One region of the Pseudarthrobacter linnaei genome, then DNA from elsewhere that is predicted to be linked to it. Evidence: riboswitches for the same ligand, from Rfam matches in the RefSeq annotation. Region 1 holds a riboswitch; the other holds the start of a gene.
What was found. A riboswitch is a leader RNA that binds a small molecule or an ion and turns the genes downstream of it on or off. The one in region 1 is predicted to bind thiamine pyrophosphate.

Region 1 (5,777 bases):
GTTAAACCAGGTCCCGGGACTTGGCGAAGCGGGTGATCGCACGCTGGGTGCCGCGGTTGGCGAGGACCTGGATGGTGGCGCTGACCGAGGCTGAGATCAGCGCGAAAGTCAGGGCCGAGCGCAGCGTGGTGGGCACATCGTGGTCGTGGTCCTTGGGCGGCTTGTTGCCCGTGGATTTCTCCCAGACGGTGTCAACGAGCTTGGTGCCGACGTAGCCGGCGAGCAGGCTGATGCCGGTGCCGAGCAGTTTGATGAAGATGTTCATTCTTCGGACTCCTTGTGGGGGAGGGAACAGGGCTTCCCCTAGCCTAGCGTTCCCGGCCAGGGGGTTCAGCCAAGGGACGCGGGACCGCCGCCGCGGGCCGGGACACAGCCCCTGCCTGCTGGGCGGCCCGGGACCAACGGCCCTGTCCGGCGGGCCCCGCCCGGTCCTACCTTCGAGCATGGACCAGCCGAAAACCCGGCCATGGAGCCATCCCCCGCCGCAGCCCGCCACATCGGCTGACGGCCAGACCTGGCGGCGGCTCTATTTCTGGACCGGCATCTCCTCGGTTCTCTTCGTGGCGCTGCTGATTCTGGCCCTGGTTCTGGACTTCGCCGCCCCGCCGCCGGTCCACGGAGGCGCCGAGACGCTCGAGTTCATCGCGCGGAACAAGGGGATCTACCTCGCCGAACAGCTGCTGTGGATCGTGCCGAACATCCTGCCGGTGCTGGTGTTCGTCGCCCTCTTCGTGGCGCTCGCCCCGCTCGACAAGAGCCTGGCCCTGCTGGCTACCGTGGCCGGCGGCCTGGCATGGGCATTGCTCCTCGCCGTCCCGGTCACCAGCAGGGGCTCGTTGGTGCTCATATACCTCAGCGACCGGTACACCGCGGCCGGCGATGACGCAGCCCGGCTCCGCTACGCGACCGCCGCCGAGGCCATCGTCGCAGAGAACAACACCCCCGCCATCGTCGGGGTCCTGTCCGCGTTCGGTATCCTGCTGATCTCCTGCGTCATGCTGCAGGGGGTGCTGCCGAGGACCCTCGCGTGGCTCGGGATAGCCACGGGCGGCCTGGGCGTCGTCTCGGAGGCGCTGCGGCACGCCGTCCCGGAATTCTACTGGGGCTATGGGGTGCTGCTGTGGATCTGGTTCGTGGCCGTGGGACTTGCGCTGATCCGGCTGGCGGCGCGGACGCCCCGGAGCAGCGGCAACCGCGACAGGCTAGGCTGACGCCCCGGAGTGGCCGAGGATTTCCGACAGGGCCTCAACCACCAGCTCATGGTCGGCCTTCTGCGGCAGCCCCGAGACCGTGACCGTGGCGACCATCCCGGTTCCGCGCAGGTAGATGGGGAAAGCGCCGCCGTGCGCGGCGAACTCCTGCTGGTCGAACCAGGCGTGATCCTCGATTCGTCCGCCGGCCGCCCGGGCCCGGAGCCCGACCAGCAGTGACGGGACTTCGTACCGCACGGCCGTTCGCTGTTTGGCCCTGATCCATCGTTCGTTGTCCGGGGTGGCACCCTCCAGCGCCGCGTGGAAAAGCACCTGCTCACCTTTGGTGATGTCGATGGCGATCGGGTGGGAGCGTTGCCGGCCCAGTTCCACCAGGAGGAGCCCAAGGTCCAGGGCATCGTCCTTGCTGAACGACCGGAACTGCAGCTCGTCCATTTCGGCCAGGATGCGGCCGATGAGTGTCCCCAGGGACCCGTGCGGCTGCGGTTCCGGGGAGTCCGGATCGTAGTCGGGGGAAGATACTGGTGAGGTGGTCAAAGAATTCAGCTTCCGTTGGTCCGCCGTGGGTGGCCGGCCCGCTGGCAGGTAGGCTGCGGCGTCCGGTTTTCCCGTGCCTTGCCGACTCTACCAAGCCGGCCGTTCCGGGTCACCGGTGCGAGCACCGGCGGATTGTGACGGCCGGCTCCGAAAAACGGCGCGCCACAGGTGTAAACTGGGCCACGCCCACAAGGGCGAAATTTAGATACGACAGGGGAGCGCCGCCGTCGGGCATCACCGGAGAAATCCGGGGACACCACAGGTGGGCGCTGAGAGTGCGGACAGCCGCAGACCCTCGAACCTGATCCGGTTAGTACCGGCGCAAGGGAGTCGAGTTCTCAGAGTGCGCGGGGCGGTGGCGGAGGCTGCTTCCCCGGGTCACTCTCCCCTCCTGTTCCTCAGGAGGAAAATATGACTGACACATCAGCCAAGCATGAATCTGCCGGGCACGAACCCGCCGGGCACGCAACTGCCACCACTCCCGCCAGACGGAGCCACAACTGGCGTGTGGTGGACATTGTGGTGGCCGCGTTGGTCGCGGTGGCCGGCGGCGTGATTTTCTGGGCCTGGTCCCAGGGCGCCAACCTTGTTTCCGCCCCGGTCAACGCGTTCTACCCGCCGCTTACCGGACTCTACGCCGGCGGCTGGATGATCCCCGCGGTACTGGGCATGCTCATCATCCGCAAGCCGGGCGCCGCGCTGTTCTGCGAAGGCGTGGCCGCCACCGGCGAGCTGATCATGGGTTCGCAGTACGGCACCACAGTGCTCTTCTCCGGCCTGTTGCAGGGCCTGGGCGCCGAATTGGTCTTCGCCGCCTTCATGTACAAGAAGTTCAACCTGCCGGTGTCCCTGTTGGCCGGTGCCGGGGCGGGCCTGTTCTGCGGCCTGAATGATTCGTTCATGCCCTGGGGCTGGAACATCGCCTACTCCGGCGGCGACAAGCTCGCGTACATCATTTTCACCGCCATCTCCGGCGCTCTGATCGCCGGCGCACTGTCCTGGCTCGCGACCCGCGGCCTGGCCAGGACCGGTGTGCTGAGTTCCTTTGCCTCCCGCAGGGCCGCCACGGAGCCGGTCTTCTCCTGACGTCCGCACTCTGACCATGAGATCCTCCGATACGGTCCGCCCGGCCACGGTCGCCGCCCGCGGCTGGGGCTGGCGGCACGCCGGCCGGTCCCGGCCGGCGGTCAGCAGCCTGGACCTGGACATCCGGCCCGGGGAGCGCGTGCTGCTGCTGGGACCCTCGGGTGCCGGCAAGTCCACGCTGCTCCACGCCCTGGCCGGGGTACTTGGCGACAGCTCCACCGGCGGTGCCGACCCAGCATCCGGCGCCGCGGCGGACGCCGAGGACGCGGACGAGTCCGGCAGCCTGCTGATCGACGGCGCCCCGCCGCGGTCCCGGCGCGGCCGGGCCGGGCTGATGCAGCAGGACCCGGAGACCCAGGTGGTGCTCTCGCGCCTCGGCGACGACGTCGCCTTCGGCGCGGAGAACCTCTCCGTGCCACCGGATGACATCTGGTCCCGGGTGGCGGAAGCGCTCGACGACGTCGGGCTGGGCCGGCTGCCGCTGGACCACCCGACGTCGTCGCTCTCCGGCGGGCAGAAACAGCGCCTGGCGCTCGCCGGCATCCTGGCGATGCGCCCCGGGCTGATCCTGCTCGATGAACCCACCGCCAACCTCGATCCCGCCGGCGTCCTGGAAGTCCGCGACGCCGTCGGCCGGTGCCTGGATAAAACCGGAGCCACCCTGGTGGTGGTGGAGCACCGGGTCTCGGTCTGGAAGGACCTTGTGGACCGGATCGTGGTGCTGCAGCCCGGCTCGGCCACGGACTCCGCTGTGCTGATCGACGGGCCGCCGGACCAGATCCTGGCGCAGGCACGGGACATGCTCACCGCGGCGGGAGTCTGGGTGCCGGGCTACGTGCCCCCGACCCGTGCGCGCGGCGGCACACGGGACACCGGCGCCTCCGGGGCATCCGCGGGGACGGCCCCCGGTGCCAGCACCGCGGGCCGGTTGCTGCTGGCCGCGGAGGACCTGGCCGTTTCGCGCGAACGCCCGCGGCGCGCCGGTCTCCGCGGCGGCTTCCGGTCCGTCCCGCCGCAACCCGTGCAGTCCGGCATCACGGCCCAGGTCCGGGCCGGGGAGGCCCTGACCATCACCGGGCCCAACGGCTCAGGGAAGTCCACCTTCGCCCTCACGCTCGCCGGGTTGCTCGCGCCGGTGTCCGGCAGGGTCTCCGCCACCGTGGAACTCAGCGCCGGCGCCGGGATCGACCCGTACCGGTGGAAGGCCCAGCAGCTGATCGCCCGGATCGGCACCGTGTTCCAGGAACCCGAGCACCAGTTCGTCACAGGCCGGGTGCTCGACGAGCTGATGGTCGGGCCCCGGCACCTGGGCCGCGGCGGGGAGCGTGTGGACGAACTGCTGGAGCGGCTGCGGCTCACGGAGCTGGTGGACGCCAATCCCTACACACTCTCCGGTGGTGAAAAGCGGCGCCTGTCGGTGGCCACCGTCCTTGCCGCCCATCCCCAGGTACTCGTTCTGGACGAGCCCACCTTCGGCCAGGACGCCAACACCTGGGCCGAGCTGGCCTCCTTCCTCTCCGAACTGCTCGACGATGGCACCGCCGTCGTGTCCGTGACGCACGATGCCGAATTCAGCGCGGTCCTGGGCGGCACCGGGCTGAGCCTCCGGGCCCCGGAACACCGGGCCCCGGGCCCCCGGAAACCGGGCCCCCGGAAACCGGGAGACCCAGAACCGGGCCCCCGGCAAACGCGGAAGGTCGCCGCGCCATGAGGCAGGAACTGACGTTGCGCGGGAACCATGCCCTGCTGACCCGCGCGAACCCGCTGGCGAAGTTCGCAGCCGTAATGCTCATCACGATGGTGCTGGCGCTGTCGATCGACTGGGTGTCCGCTTCGGTTGCCCTTGCGTTCGAGCTGGCGCTCCTGCCGCTGGCCGGCCTGACCCTCGGCCTGCTCTGGCAGCGGGGCTGGCCGCTGATCCTGGCCGCCGCACTGGGCGGCTGGAGCACCACGATCCTGGCCCCCGACAGCGGGAGCATCCTGCTCGACGCCAGGATCTGGTCCATCAGCGAAGGGTCCCTCGAACTCGGGGTGGGGTTCATGATCCGCGGTCTGGCCATCGCGCTGCCGGCGGTGCTGCTGATGAGCTGCACGGACCCCACGGACCTGGCGGACGCCCTCGCGCAGAAGGCGAAGCTGCCGCACCGTTTCGTCCTCGGGACCCTGGCCGCGATGCGGCTCGTTGGGCTCATGGCCGAAGAATGGCAGACCATCGGGATGGCACGCCGCGCCCGCGGCGTAGGCTCCCACGGGAATCCGCGGCAGCGGCTCCGCGCCGCCCTGGGGCAGGGCTTCGGGCTGCTGGTGCAGGCCGTCCGGCGCGCCTCCCGGCTCGCGGTCACCATGGAAGCCCGGGGCTTCGGCGGCGCACACCGGACCTGGGCCCGGAAATCGACCTACAGCGGCGTGGACGCCTGGGTGCTGCTGGGCGGGGTCCTGATCGCCGGCGCCGCCGTCGCTGCCTCGCTGGCGGCGGGAACCTGGAACATGGTCTTCCTCGCCCGGCAGTAGCAGCGGATATCGCACGGCGCGGGTATGCCTGTGAGATTAGCGGCATTCCGGCCGGAATTACGTTGACTAATAACTCATCCGTGATATTTTCTGGGGATGACTCAAGAGACTGCTGAAGAAGTTGGTGCCCTGCTCCGCGACGCCCGCGGCCAGAAAGGCTGGACCCAGGGGCAGCTCGCCGCCGAGCTGGGGACCAGCCAGAGCGCGATTGCCCGCATGGAACAGGGCAAGCAGAACCTGAGCCTGAAAATGATCCAGCGGCTCGAGTCCATCTTCGGCCGGAGCATCGTCAAGGTGGGCAGGCCGGCCATGACGCACCTCCGGGTCGAGGGTGGCCGCACCTTGTCCGGCTCCGTCGACGTCAACAGCAGCAAGAACGCCGGCGTCGCCCTGCTCTGCGCCAGCCTGATCAACCGCGGCACCACGACCCTG
Region 2 (5,777 bases), on a different contig from region 1:
GGCATCACCGGTCTCGTCAACACAGGAGGCAGCGGAGCGCAGCCCTTCCTGACAGTTCCAACCATTGCAAGCATTGGGACACTAATAATCGCGCTCCGTCACCACCAAGGAAGAACCAGCAGCACGAGAAGTTAGCAGCCCGCCACGACCGTAGCGCTTAACAGAGCCATACGCATGGACATGTCCCGGGGAGGGTTTCCCAACGTAATGCATGTCAGGAAGCCCGCCAGGATCACCAGTCAGCTGGTGTGCCTAAGATTTCTGAGAAATCTCTGGGTCTGTGTAACCTTTTCGGCTGTCCCGGACAATACAGGGCATGGGGAACGTGAAGAATGACGAGGACCGACTGTGGTCCCGGAGCCTAAGTGGTGACGGCGATGCGTTCGGGGTGCTGTACGACAGGCATCGTGACCGGATTTTTCGCCACGCGTACAGGCTCGCGGGTAACCACCACGACGCCGAAGACGTCATGGCTGCTGCCTTCCTCGAACTCTGGCGGCGACGCACCAACGTGCGTGTAGTAGAAGGGTCAATTCTTCCCTGGCTGCTCGTCACGACGACCAACATGGCACGCAATAACGGGCGCGCAGCCCTCCGCTACCGGAAGCTGCTGAACGCATTACCGCGCACCGAAGGGGCCTCAGAGCCCATGGACATTGAACATTTCACCGGTACCCAGGAGACCCTGGACCGGGACTTCGCCAAGGCTCTCGGAACACTCAGCGCCGAGGACCTGCACCTGGTGAGTCTGGTCGTGTTCGAGGACTACCCTTTGGCTGCCGCAGCGGCAGTCCTGAATCTGACTCCCGGTGCCGCGAAGACCCGCATGCACCGGGCAAGGCAACGGATGAAAACCGCCCTCACCGGCACCACCAGCACGGGCGCTCCTACTGCCGGCAGCCTCGCACGGTCAGTTTTGGAAGGAGACAGGTCATGAACCAGTTCAAGGTCGATGACCGATTCAGCGACGCACTTCGAGCAGAACTCGTCGCCCAAGTCCACCAACCGGCCCCGGTACGGGCCCGCCAACACACCCGTCTCTGGCTCGGCGCCGGCACGCTGGCCGGCGCATGTCTGCTCGGTGGCATCGGCGCAGCCGCAGCCGGGTTCTTTCAGATTCCCGGCTCCCAGCAAGTGACTCCGTTGGCTTCGCCCGTGACAGAGAGCTACACCGGAACAGCCACCGTGGAACTCGGGAAACCACCGGCAGGCGCCACTGACATCGAATTGACGCTGACCGCCCTGACCCCCGGTTCGTTCGAGTTCCCAGGCGGTGCCAGCTGCAGCTACACCGACATCGATATGCAGACGCGTCTAAATTCCTGCCGGTACACCATTCCCCTCGAACCCGGACAGGAGACCGTTACGATCGGGACGGAACCGGGTAACCGCTGGCAACTCTCCGCCAGCTACGTGAAGCAGGAAAGGACCGAACTAGGCGTCAACGACAAAGGTGAAACCTACGGGGTTGAAAGTCCCGAAAACGGAGTTCCGGATCTGATCGCCGTCATGGCGACTAATGGAGCATCAGGCTACGCCTACGCAAAGGACCTCTACGGCGGCCCAATGCCTACCAGCCCGGAAGACGCAGCGAAAAACTTCAACACTCCGCGCCCACCCCGGGAGATCCCGGTATTCCTCAGCGACGGAGGAACCCAAGTTGGTGTCTTCCTGGCAGCGGGTTCTGGAGGCGGAACACCCGCCTACCCGTCTAGGTCACCAATCCCTTCACCGGACGCCACAGTAGTTCCAGCGCGCTAAACAAGCGTTCGCCGCCAGGACCAGACCGTAAAGGGTTCCCCCTACGGGGAACCTCGAACGGGACACTTTCGGGATTCATGAAAAACTCGGCCGTCTGTGTATAGGCTCCCATCAACGTCCACCTTCAGGGGAGCACAATGAAGCGCAATCGGTTGTGGCAATACACGGTTCCCCTCCTACTTCTCGGCATGCTGTTGACATCTTGCGGAGACACGAAAACGGGCGAACCGGGAACTGCCATACCCACGCCCAGCTCCACTACCTCGGCTACGTCCACCAGCTCAACCCTTGGCTCAACCAGCACCACGCCACCCCAAGAAACATGTACGGCGTTCCTACCAACGACCCAGTGCTCCCGATACGCCAGTGTTTCCGGCACGGCCGCCGGCAACGATCTACCCTGGGCGGCATCCGGCGGCGTCAGGGCATGGTTGACCTCCGCGAATGGAGAGCTTCAGTTGACCGTGACTACCGGATGCGGCCCCCTGGGCGGGCAGGCGACAATCACCGGGAACACGCTTACTGTCAGGAACATCGCCACCGGAGCGATGGGGTGCGCGGGCGATGTCGGCGAACAGCATCTGTGGGTGATGGAGTTCCTGAAGCGGCCCATCGAACTGACATTCAGCCAGGGCACTCTCAGCTGGAAGAGCGGAACAGACACACTCAGCTTCAAAAGCGAGTAGCAGCCCGCCCACCCACTTCGATCTTCCTTGTGCGAACCGCAACTGGATAGGACGAACCGATCCCTAAGCATGGCCGCTCTCGTGGGACGCGCGTCCCCAAGTCCCGCAAAAGGATCCCCTAGGGGACGGTGCCGCGGAGGGTTCGGCTCGGAGCCCTCCGCGCGGCCGGCAACGAGAACTCGTCCTCTGCGCGGCCGGCAACGAGAACTCGTCCTCTGCGCCTCGTGCCAGACGAGCCTTACGTCTTCGCCTGGGACAAGCTCAAGAAACTCATTCGCCCTCTGGACGATGCAAACGCTCGAACCCCTACTGCCGTTCTTTGGCGTCCAGAGCCTGTCGGGGACCGCCTAGTTACCCCTGGGTAGGCGGATGACCCGGACGGAGTGGAAAATGATCAGCCCCACTCCAACGCTCACGAATATGGTGTCTGGCCAGCGAGGCGGTTCTGTGGCCAGCCTGTATACGGCTGGAACCATGATGAATATGGCGAGGCCAATACCGAGCCAGGCTGAGAACCTGATTCGCCTTTTCTGTTCCGACGTTTTGGCAGCGGGCTCATTGCTGGTGGTGTGATCGTTGTCTGGTCTGCTGTAATGCTCTGGTTCCATGCGGCCCCCTCAGGCTTGGTGTCCCGAGCCTACCCGAGCCACCCGCCCACTTCAGGAGCAGCTGTCGGTCCCGTAGAGGGTTCCGCTTCCGGACCGGCTTACGGGCGCTTGATGTACTAGCCGTGGTCTTCTGAAGTGTGAGTCCCTTCTCCTGCCCAATGAGGTTTCGCAACGCAGTTACGCGATTCACCGTGCACCGAGATTCCGAGAGGTTCTGAGTGGGTCCCGGTCTCTTCGGTAGGACGCCTCTTATCTCTAGGGACACGAGACAACGCGCCTATCGCCGTGGGAGCCTTAGTTCGATTTCAGTTTGTCTGCCGGGGGTCGCGTCCGTAGCGCGGTGCTGCGTAGATGTGTTGGCCGCGTCCAACCATGAATGAGAACGAGGGCGCTGCGATACGCTGGGCCATAAGCCAAGTGACACGGGGTGCTCCATCTGGAGCTGAGATAACACCCGTTGAACCTGATCTAGTTAGTACTAGCGAAGGGATGTCGCGCATATGCGCACGCCAGAAGACCTGATTTCATTCACCTGTTCAGCTCTCGACGAGGTGCGGTCCCACCCGCCGCTCGTGCAGTGCATCACCAATAGTGTTGTGGTGAACTTCACCGCGAACGTGCTGCTGTCGCTAGGTGCGGCACCAGCGATGGTCGACATTCCGGGGGAGGCGGGCGCGTTCGCGCGGGTCGCATCCGGACTGCTCGTTAATCTCGGTACCCCCACCGCGGAACAACGCGACGCGATGGTCGAGGCCGTCACCGCCGCGAACGCCGCCGGAACACCGTGGGTGCTCGACCCCGTTGCCGTTGGTTTCCTGCCCGTGCGCACGCCGCTGGCCTTCGCCCTGCACGACCTGCGACCCACGGTGGTGCGCGGGAACGCATCGGAGATCATCGCGCTGGCGGGTGCCGGATCCGGCGGGCGCGGGGTCGACTCGTCCGACGAGGTGGATGCCGCACTGGCCGCAGCAGACGCACTGATAGGTATGACCGGTGGGGTGATCGCCGTCTCCGGACCCGTCGACATCATCACGGATGGCCGTGGGCTGGTACGCATCGACAACGGGCATCCGCTGCTCACTCGCGTTACCGGCGGGGGCTGTGCCCTCGGCGCGGTCATGGCCGCGTTCGCCGCGGTCGACGACGACAGGTTCGCCACCACGGTGGCCGCGGCCACGGTCTACACCGTCGCGGCCGAGCTTGCGGCAGAGTCCGCCGCCGGTCCGGGCAGCTTCGCTGTCGCCTTTGTGGACGCCCTGGCCACCGTCAACGCGCAGGACATCGCCCGCCGAGCGGTGCTCCGATGAACCTCGACCTGTCGTTGTACTTGGTGACCGACTCGGCGCAGGCCGCCGCGGCCGGGCGCAGCATCGTGGACGTGGTGCGCCGCGCCGTTTCCGAGGGAGTGAGCGCCGTGCAGGTGCGTGAGAAGGCGACCGCCGGGCGGGAGTTCCTCGACACCGTTCTGCGCATCGCGGATGTGCTGCCGGACACCGTGGCGCTGATCGTGAACGACAGGGTCGACGTATTCCTGGCCGCCCGTGCCGCAGGGCGCCGGCCGGCCGGGGTGCACGTCGGGCAGTCCGACCTGCCCGTCGGCGTGGTGCGTGCCCTCATCGGGGGTGACGCGGTGATCGGGCTCAGCGCATCGACGGATGCCGAGCTGCGCCGCGCGGCCGAGGATCCGGCCCTGGTCGACTACGTCGGCATCGGCGCGCTGCACGCCACACGCACCAAGAGTGACGCGCCCCCCGCCCTGGGGCTGGTCGAGTTCGCTCGCCTGGTCGGGGTTAGCACGCTGCCGGCCGTGGCCATCGGCGGGGTCGGCCTGCGCGACCTGGCCGCCCTCCGTGAGTGTGGGGCGGCGGGCGTCGCGGTGGTGTCGGCGATCTGTGCGGCGCCGCACCCCGAGCAGGCCGCCCGCGAATTGCGGGCAGCCTGGGGCGCGACGGCATGACCGGCGCATCCCTCCGCATTGCCCGCGTGCTGAGCATTGCTGGTACCGACCCGACCGGCGGAGCGGGCATCCAGGCTGACCTCAAAAGCATTGCGGCGAACGGGGGCTACGGCATGGCCGTGGTGACCGCGCTGGTCGCGCAGAACACCCACGGTGTGCGCTCGGTGCACGTGCCGCCGGTCTCGTTCCTGCTCGAGCAGCTGCACGCCGTGAGTGACGACGTCGAGATCGATGCCGTCAAGATCGGGATGCTGGCCGATGTGCACGTCACCAGCACCGTGAGCGAGTGGCTCGGCCAAGTGAAGCCCAGGCTCGTGGTGCTCGACCCTGTGATGATCGCTACTAGCGGCGACCGGTTGCTCACCGAGGATGCCGAGCAGGCTCTCCGCGACCTGCTGAGCGTCGTGCACCTGGTGACGCCCAATATCCCGGAGCTGGCCATCCTGGCCGGTTCTCCGGTGGCGACGAGCTGGTCGGCGGCCCTGAGCCAGGCGCAGCAGATCGCCGAAACGTACGGGGTTCTCGTGCTGGCCAAAGGCGGGCACCTCGCCGGTGACCTCGTCCCAGATGCCCTCGTCGATGCCCACACCGTGCGAGAGTTTCCCGGGCTGCGGATCGACACCCTGAACACACACGGAACCGGGTGTTCCTTCTCCTCCGCCGTCGCGACCAGGGTGGCGTCCCGGGCCGGCACGGCCGGACCGAGCCTCGCGCACTGGGGAGACGCTGTCTCCGAGGCGAAGCTCTGGCTGACCGAGAGCATTG

Region 2: linked by a shared signal. The riboswitch ahead of thiM (hydroxyethylthiazole kinase) and the one ahead of ACZYZ3_RS07330 (ECF transporter S component) in region 1 are both predicted to bind thiamine pyrophosphate.

The regions. Positions count from the first base shown of each region.
Region 1 is NZ_JBVAYX010000005.1:179,440-185,216, reverse strand. It holds gene ACZYZ3_RS07345 (DUF4235 domain-containing protein) at 2-265, opposite strand; gene ACZYZ3_RS07340 (DUF4386 family protein) at 444-1,211, shown strand; gene ACZYZ3_RS07335 (heme-degrading domain-containing protein) at 1,203-1,748, opposite strand; TPP riboswitch at 1,951-2,094, shown strand; gene ACZYZ3_RS07330 (ECF transporter S component) at 2,160-2,834, shown strand; gene ACZYZ3_RS07325 (ABC transporter ATP-binding protein) at 2,851-4,545, shown strand; gene ACZYZ3_RS07320 (energy-coupling factor transporter transmembrane component T family protein) at 4,542-5,345, shown strand; gene ACZYZ3_RS07315 (UDP-N-acetylglucosamine 1-carboxyvinyltransferase) at 5,442-5,777, shown strand, end outside.
Region 2 is NZ_JBVAYX010000001.1:15,399-21,175, reverse strand. It holds gene ACZYZ3_RS00100 (RNA polymerase sigma factor) at 317-937, shown strand; gene ACZYZ3_RS00095 (peptidase M56 family protein) at 934-1,761, shown strand; gene ACZYZ3_RS00090 (META domain-containing protein) at 2,193-2,447, shown strand; TPP riboswitch at 3,469-3,562, shown strand; gene thiM (hydroxyethylthiazole kinase) at 3,556-4,362, shown strand; gene thiE (thiamine phosphate synthase) at 4,359-5,012, shown strand; gene ACZYZ3_RS00075 (bifunctional hydroxymethylpyrimidine kinase/phosphomethylpyrimidine kinase) at 5,009-5,777, shown strand, end outside.